Regions from separate parts of the Arthrobacter sp. Y3221048 genome, predicted to be linked through region 2. Evidence: riboswitches for the same ligand, from Rfam matches in the RefSeq annotation. Region 2 holds a riboswitch; the other holds the start of a gene.
What was found. A riboswitch is a leader RNA that binds a small molecule or an ion and turns the genes downstream of it on or off. The one in region 2 is predicted to bind S-adenosylmethionine.

Region 1 (3,395 bases), on a different contig from region 2:
GCAGCGGGTCGGCATTGTCCGGGCCCTGGCGCTCAAACCCTCGCTGCTGTTGTTCGACGAACCCACGTCGGCGCTGGATCCCGAGCTGGTGGGCGACGTGCTGCACGTCATCAAGGAACTGGCCGACGAAGGCTGGACCATGGCCCTGGTGACCCACGAGCTGGCCTTCGCCCGTGAGGTGGCCAGCGAAGTGGTGTTCATGGACGGCGGCGTGGTGGTGGAACGCGGGCACCCCGAACAGGTGCTGCGCGAACCGAAGGAAGAGCGCACCCGGCAGTTCGTCCACCGGCTGCTGAACCCGTTCTAACGCCACGCCCCATCCAAAATTCATCTGATGTCCATTGGGATGGCAGAATGTAAACTTCCATGCACCGTTCCGCATGGCAGGCTCGTTCCGGCCGGAAGCTTCCAACCCGCGTTTTCTCCTCTGCGGAAACCTCCGGCCACGAAAGGCAGAACCATGGCCACTTCCTTGGCTACCAAGTCCTTGACGGCACAGACGGCTTCCGAGGCGCACGATCTTCTCAATGCCGCGGTCGAAGAGTTGCAAGAGATCGCGGCCCTCGACGGCGACTGCGGCATCTTGGTCACGCGCACCGGCCCCGGACAGTTCACCGTGGAGTTGAGCGACGACGTGCCCTACGGCATCACCCAGGAATCCCATCTGTACTAAGCCGCCGGCGGGCCGGCCTTGTTTTGTGACGCCGGCAGGACCTCCGAAATGAAGCAACGGCCGGCCCCGGTGGGATAATTTCGCCCATGGCTCCAGCAATTGCGTACCAAGGTGAACCCGGCTCGAACTCCCATATGGCCTGCCTGGAAGTGCGCCCCGGTTGGGAAGCGGTGCCCTGTGCCAGCTTCGAGGACGCCTTCGCCGCCGTCACGGGCGGCGAGGCGGAACTGGCCATGATTCCCATCGACAATTCGATCGCCGGCCGGGTGGCGGACATCCACGCGCTGTTGCCCAAGACCACCCTGCAGATCGTCGAAGAGTTTTTCCTGCCCATCCGCTTCAGCCTGCTGGGCATACGCGGGGCCACGGTGGAGCAGGCCCGCGAAGTGCACAGCCACATCCACGCGCTGGGCCAGTGCCGTAAACTCATCCGCCGGCTCGGCCTGATTCCGGTGATCGCCGGCGACACCGCCGGCTCCGCACGCGAGGTCGCGGAGTGGAACGACCCGACCAAGGTCTCGCTGGCGCCGCCGATGGCCGCCGAGCTCTACGGCCTGGAAGTGTTCGCGGAAAAGGTCGAAGACGATCCGACGAACACCACCCGGTTCGTGGTGCTGGCCGACCGTCGGCCGGTCCCGTCCCGCGAGGAGCTGCCCGGTCCGGCCGTGACCAGCTTCGTCTTCCGGGTGCGGAACGTGCCGTCGGCGCTGTACAAGGCGCTGGGCGGATTCGCCACCAACGGCATCAACATGACCCGGCTGGAGAGCTACATGGTGGGCGGCGAGTTTGCCGCCACCATGTTCATGGTGGACGTCGAAGGCCACCCGGACGACCAGGCCATGGTCCACGCCTTCGAGGAACTGGACTTCTTCACCACGGAGATCCGCCTTCTGGGCGTCTATCCGGCGCATCCGTTCCGCCAACAGACCGTGCGCCCGGACGGCGTCGCCCGGTAGCAGTGGGGCAACAGCCGTCGGGCCGCCTCGAGTAAACCGCGGCATTTGACGAACTGTTACCGACGTTTGACCCAGGCCCTTCCCCGCTCTTAGCGTGGAGACGAATCAAGAGCGCCAACTACACAGCCCTGGCTGGTTGGCCGGCAACCCTCTACCGTAGCGGGGTGCTCCAGGTGATGATTCGGCCCGCCGGGTATGTCGGCAGGCAAGTACGCGTATCCTCCCGCAGCAGCTCGGCAGCAGCGGATGCGCCCAAGCCCCAAGGACGCCATGTCGCTACACAATGACCTGACACCAAACACGTTGCGCTCCGCCTTCGGCCGCTTCCCCTCAGGAATCGCGGCGCTGTGCGCGATCGTCGACGGCGAGCCCCAGGGCATCGTCGCCTCCTCGTTCACCGTCGGCGTCTCCCTCGAGCCGCCGCTGGTGATGTTCGCCGTGCAAAACACCTCCCGGACCTGGCCGGTGGTCCGCCGGGCCGACCGGATCGGCGTCTCGGTGCTCGGCACCGGGCACGACGGCGTCTGCCGCCAGATCGCGTCCAAGAACGGTGACCGCTTTGCCGGCCTCGGCCTGCACGGCACAGACGACGGCGCGCTGTTCCTGCACGACGCGGCGCTGTGGCTGGACTGCTCGGTGCACCAGGAGGTCCCGGCCGGGGACCACCACGTCGTGCTGCTGCAGGTGCACGGCCTGTCCACGCACGACGGCACCCACGAGCCCCTGGTCTTCCACGATTCCGGGTTCCGCCGGCTGGAACAGCCAGCCTTCGTCTAGGACGAACGTTACCGCTCCGGCGGCAGCGGCCAGCTAGGGCAGCGGCCTGCCTCGGGCAGCCACCCACAGGGAGTACCACTCCTGGCGGGTCATCGCCGCTCCGACCGCCTCCGCCTGGGCGCAGGCCCGGATCCGGTCCGGGCTGCTGGTACCGACGACCGGCCGGATGCCTGCCGGATGCCGCAGCAGCCAGCCCAGCACCACGGCTTCCGGCGGGCAGCCCTTGTCCCGGGCAAGTTCCGTGACCAGGGCAGCGGCCGCGTGATCCGCCGGGAGTGAGGCGTCCGCCCGTGCGGAAGCATCCGTTGCCGCAGCCCCCTCTGCCGCCCGGACGTGATGTTGTGCGATCCCGGCGGCGGGTGTTCCCGCGCCGGCCGCCGCCCCGGCCAGGCCTGCCGCACGCCCGCTGTAGCGGCCCTGGGCCAGCGCGCCCCAGGCCTGCAGTTCCACCCCGTTGGCGGCGCAGTATTCCAAGGTGCCGTGCGGGAAGCTGGTGCCCGTCCCGTCCGGGTGGTTCACCAGCACGCCGGATTCCAGCCAGTCGCGTCGGTACAGGCTCATTTCCAGCTGGTTTACCGCCAGTGGCTCATCCAGCGCCGACTGCAGCCAGCGCATCTGTTCGCCGGACATGTTCGAGACACCAAGACGGCGGACCTTCCCGGCCATCCGGAGCTCGTTGAACGCCGCGGCGATCTCTTCAGCCGGCGCCAGCGGATCCGGCCGGTGGATCAGCAGCGTGTCCAGGTGATCGGTGTGCAGCCGGCGCAGGCTTTCGTCGGTGCGGGCCAGGATGGCTTCGCGCGAGGAGTCGTATTGCCCGACCAGGCCGGGTACCGGCAGCCGGATACCGTATTTGCCCTGCAGCCTGATCGAATCGCGCAGCTCGGGACGTTCCGCCAGCACCCGCCCGAACGCAGCCTCGGCCTTGCCGTGGGCGTAGATGTCGGCGTGGTCGAACGTCGTGATCCCTGCCTCCAGTGCCGCCGCGA
Region 2 (3,395 bases):
CGGGCTTGCAATCCCGAGACGGACTCGGGTGGGAACGTGGCGCGGCCGAGGCAAGACCCTCGCCGTCGCCCGCCGCGGCACCCCGGCAGTGCAGCTTGACCTGGACGGGCAAAAGTACGCCCGAGTCGTTGTGTCGCTTCCCGATGCGGAGGACGTTGCGGCCCGAATCCGTGCCGCCGCCGGCCTGCCCGCCGGGCAATCGGTCACGGAAGAAGAGGTCCGCTTCCCCTCCGGGACCGTGCAGTTGGCGGGAACCTGGGCCGAGCCGGCAGGAACGGTCCGTGCCGTGGCGCTGATCCTGCCCGGTTCGGGACCGATCGACCGCAATGCCGACCATAAACGGATGCCTTTGGGCATCAGCCGTGACCTGGCAAACGCGCTGGCCAACCACGGGATCGCTTCGCTGCGCTACGACAAGCGCGGCACCGGCGCCTCGGATGGAACCTTTTGGGCGGCCGGTTTCCGTCAGAACACCGACGACGCCGCTGCCGCCCTGCGATGGATGGTCACGCAAAAGACAGGGGACCTGCCGGTGTTCCTGGTCGGCCACAGCGAAGGCAGCTACCACGCAGCGGCCGTGGCGGCAGATCCCGGCACGCGGGTGGATGGTGCGGTGCTGCTTTCGGCCTCGGCACAGACCGGCTTTGAGACAGGCAGGTGGCAGACAGCCCAGATCAGCGACTCGCTGCCCGCATTCCCGCGCTTGCTGCTGAAGCTCTTCCGCCAGAATCTGGTCAAGATCCAGGCGAAGTCGGTGGAAAAACTTCGGACCACCACCGAGGACGTGGTGCGCATGCAGGGCCGTAAAATCAACGCTCTCTGGCACCGCGAGTTCATTGACTTCGACCCCGTTCCGTACCTGGGGCGCTTGCAGCTGCCGGTGCTGGCCATCACGGGCGCCAAAGACGTGCAGGTGGACCCGGCCGACCTGGACATCATCGCGGCCACCGTTCCCGGCCCGGTGACCACGCGGAAGATGGAGGATCTGTCGCATCTGCTGCGCCGCGACCCGAAGGCTCCGACCCTCTCCGACTACAAGCGCCAGATCCGCGAGCCCGTGGACGCTGAGCTGCTGGAGCTGGTGGGACGTTGGATCTCCAAGCAGGCCGGCACCGCCTCCGGGGCGTCCGGCGGGGCTGGAACTTCTGCCCCCGGGCAGCTGGCTCGTTAGCCACTGAGTGCACGGAGGGCCCCAGAGCTGCCGGATGGCATTGGAGGCGCCCGAGACGGGATTGCCTACCTCTCGGTGAGGCGGCAGTTCGCGGGCGGTTCCGGTGCAGAAGAGTCGCGGGTAGGGTCGAGCCATGGCACACCAGAATGACCCTAAAGTCGTCCGGCGGCTGCTGGAAACCCCGGGCCGCTGGGCCGTCGTCGGCCTGTCCACGAACCCGCACCGGGTGGCCATGCGCATTTCCCGGTACCTGATGGACCAACTGGACATGGAAGTCGTCCCCGTCAACCTGAAAGGCGACGACGTCCTCGGCCTGACCGGTTACCAAAAGCTCGCGGACATTCCCGGCGAGATCGACGTGGTGGACTGCTTCGTGAACTCGCAGAAGGTCGGACCCGTGGTGGACCAGGCCATCGAAGTCGGTGCCAAGGCGGTGTGGCTCCAGCTGGGCGTGGTCGACGAAGCCGCCGCGGACCGGGCCAAGGCGGCCGGCCTGGACGTAGTCATGGATACCTGCCCGGCAATAGAGGCCCCGCGCTTCGGCCTCTAGCCCGCGGCGTCCGCCCGGCAGCCCTCAACATTCCGCCCGCCGGGCATCGCCGCCTTCACATGATGAGGCGCCCGTAACATTACGCCGTCGAACGTCACGGCCTGTCACGTGCTTCCCGGCGCCGGATCGGCCCCGGCATACTCAACTCCGAGATCAAGAGTCCCAACGACAAGCTCTGGCTGGTTGGGCGGCAACCCTCTCCCGTAGCGGGGTGCCCCAGATGAGGATCCGGCCGCGCACAACACCGTGCCCGGCAAGTACGGCCCCCGCCAAGCTGCGTCCCCAACCGTGATGGTTGCTGCGCCGCAGGCAGGCGGGAGCCCCGCCTCGAGGAGCGAACATGACCGCCGTCGTGACTGAAATCAACCCGCAAACCGGCCGATCCCCGTGGGCCGGGCAGGCTACCGCCGAAGAACTGGCCCACTGGCAGCAGATAGCCGAAGGCGTTGCCGCCGCACTGGCGCCGGACGTGCTGGAGCGCGACCGCCGCAATGCCGACCCGCACGCCGAGGTGGAGCTGCTGCGCAACTCCGGGCTGCTCAACCTGATCATCCCGGCCGAATGGGGCGGCGAGGGCGGGCACTGGGAAAGCGCGCTGCACGCCGTGCGCATCCTGGCCCGCACCGACGCGTCGATCGCGCAAATTCTCGGCTACCACTACGCGAACCTGGGCGCCGTCGTCTTCTACGGTGATGCGCAGGTCCAGGAACGCTTGCTCCGTCGCTCCGCGCTGGGCCGCTGGTCCTGGGGCGACTCCGTGAACCCCGTGGACCCGAATCTGGAACTGGTTCCCGACGGCGACGGCTACCGGCTGAATGGCATCAAGCACTTCTCTACCGGCGCTTCCGTCGGTGACGCCATCCTAGTCAACGCCGTGATCGCTGCCGGGCCGGAGCAGGGCACGTTCCTGGCCCTCGCGCTGGAGCATGACCGAACGGGCATCGAATACCTCGGGGACTGGGACGCGCTGGGCCAGCGCCTCTCGGCCAGTGGTTCGGTGAAGTACGACGGCGTGCAGATCACCGCCGCGGACATCATCGGCGAGGTAGGGGACGAGCCTTTCTCCACACTGGTCACCCCGTACATCCAGCTGGCCTTCGGCAACCTCTACCTGGGCATCGCGCAGGGGGCGCTGGAGCGCGGACGCCGGATCACGCTGGCGCGCAGGAACTCCTGGTTCCTCAGCTCGAAGGAGACCTATGCCCAGGATCCGCTGACCCAACGGGTCTACGGCGAGCTGGCTTCGCGCGTTGCCGCGGTGGAAGCCCTGGCAGATCGGACGAATGCAAGGTTCGACGCGGTCATCGCCGTCGGCGCGCAGCTGACCGCGGAATCTCGGGCGGACATGGCGATCGAGATCGCGCGGCTCAAGGTCGTGTCCACCGAGGTCGGTGTCGACGTGGCGAACCGTATCTTCGAGACCACCGGCTCGTCCTCCGCGAAATCGGAGGTTGGGCTGGACATTTTCTGGCGCAACATCCGCACGCACACGCTGCACGACCCGGTCGACTACAAGAAGGTCGAGGTCGGCGCCAACTACCTGCTCGGCGACGTCCAGCCGATTTCGCTCTACACCTGAGCCGCGCCTAACGCTGCCATTACAGCCCGGTGGCCCGCGGGCCCCATAGCGACTCCCGCCGACCGCGGGCCCATCATTACTACCCGCTGACAGGC

Region 1: linked by a shared signal. The riboswitch ahead of AC5RVS_RS05285 (flavin reductase family protein) and the one ahead of AC5RVS_RS01780 (acyl-CoA dehydrogenase family protein) in region 2 are both predicted to bind S-adenosylmethionine.

The regions. Positions count from the first base shown of each region.
Region 1 covers NZ_JBNHHX010000002.1:144,940-148,334, reverse strand. The annotation lists gene AC5RVS_RS05300 (amino acid ABC transporter ATP-binding protein) at 1-307, shown strand, start outside; gene AC5RVS_RS05295 (hypothetical protein) at 461-673, shown strand; gene AC5RVS_RS05290 (prephenate dehydratase) at 760-1,629, shown strand; SAM riboswitch class IV at 1,733-1,847, shown strand; gene AC5RVS_RS05285 (flavin reductase family protein) at 1,900-2,406, shown strand; gene AC5RVS_RS05280 (aldo/keto reductase) at 2,440-3,395, opposite strand, start outside.
Region 2 covers NZ_JBNHHX010000001.1:378,627-382,021, reverse strand. The annotation lists gene AC5RVS_RS01790 (alpha/beta hydrolase) at 1-1,171, shown strand, start outside; gene AC5RVS_RS01785 (CoA-binding protein) at 1,305-1,721, shown strand; SAM riboswitch class IV at 1,873-1,987, shown strand; gene AC5RVS_RS01780 (acyl-CoA dehydrogenase family protein) at 2,062-3,300, shown strand.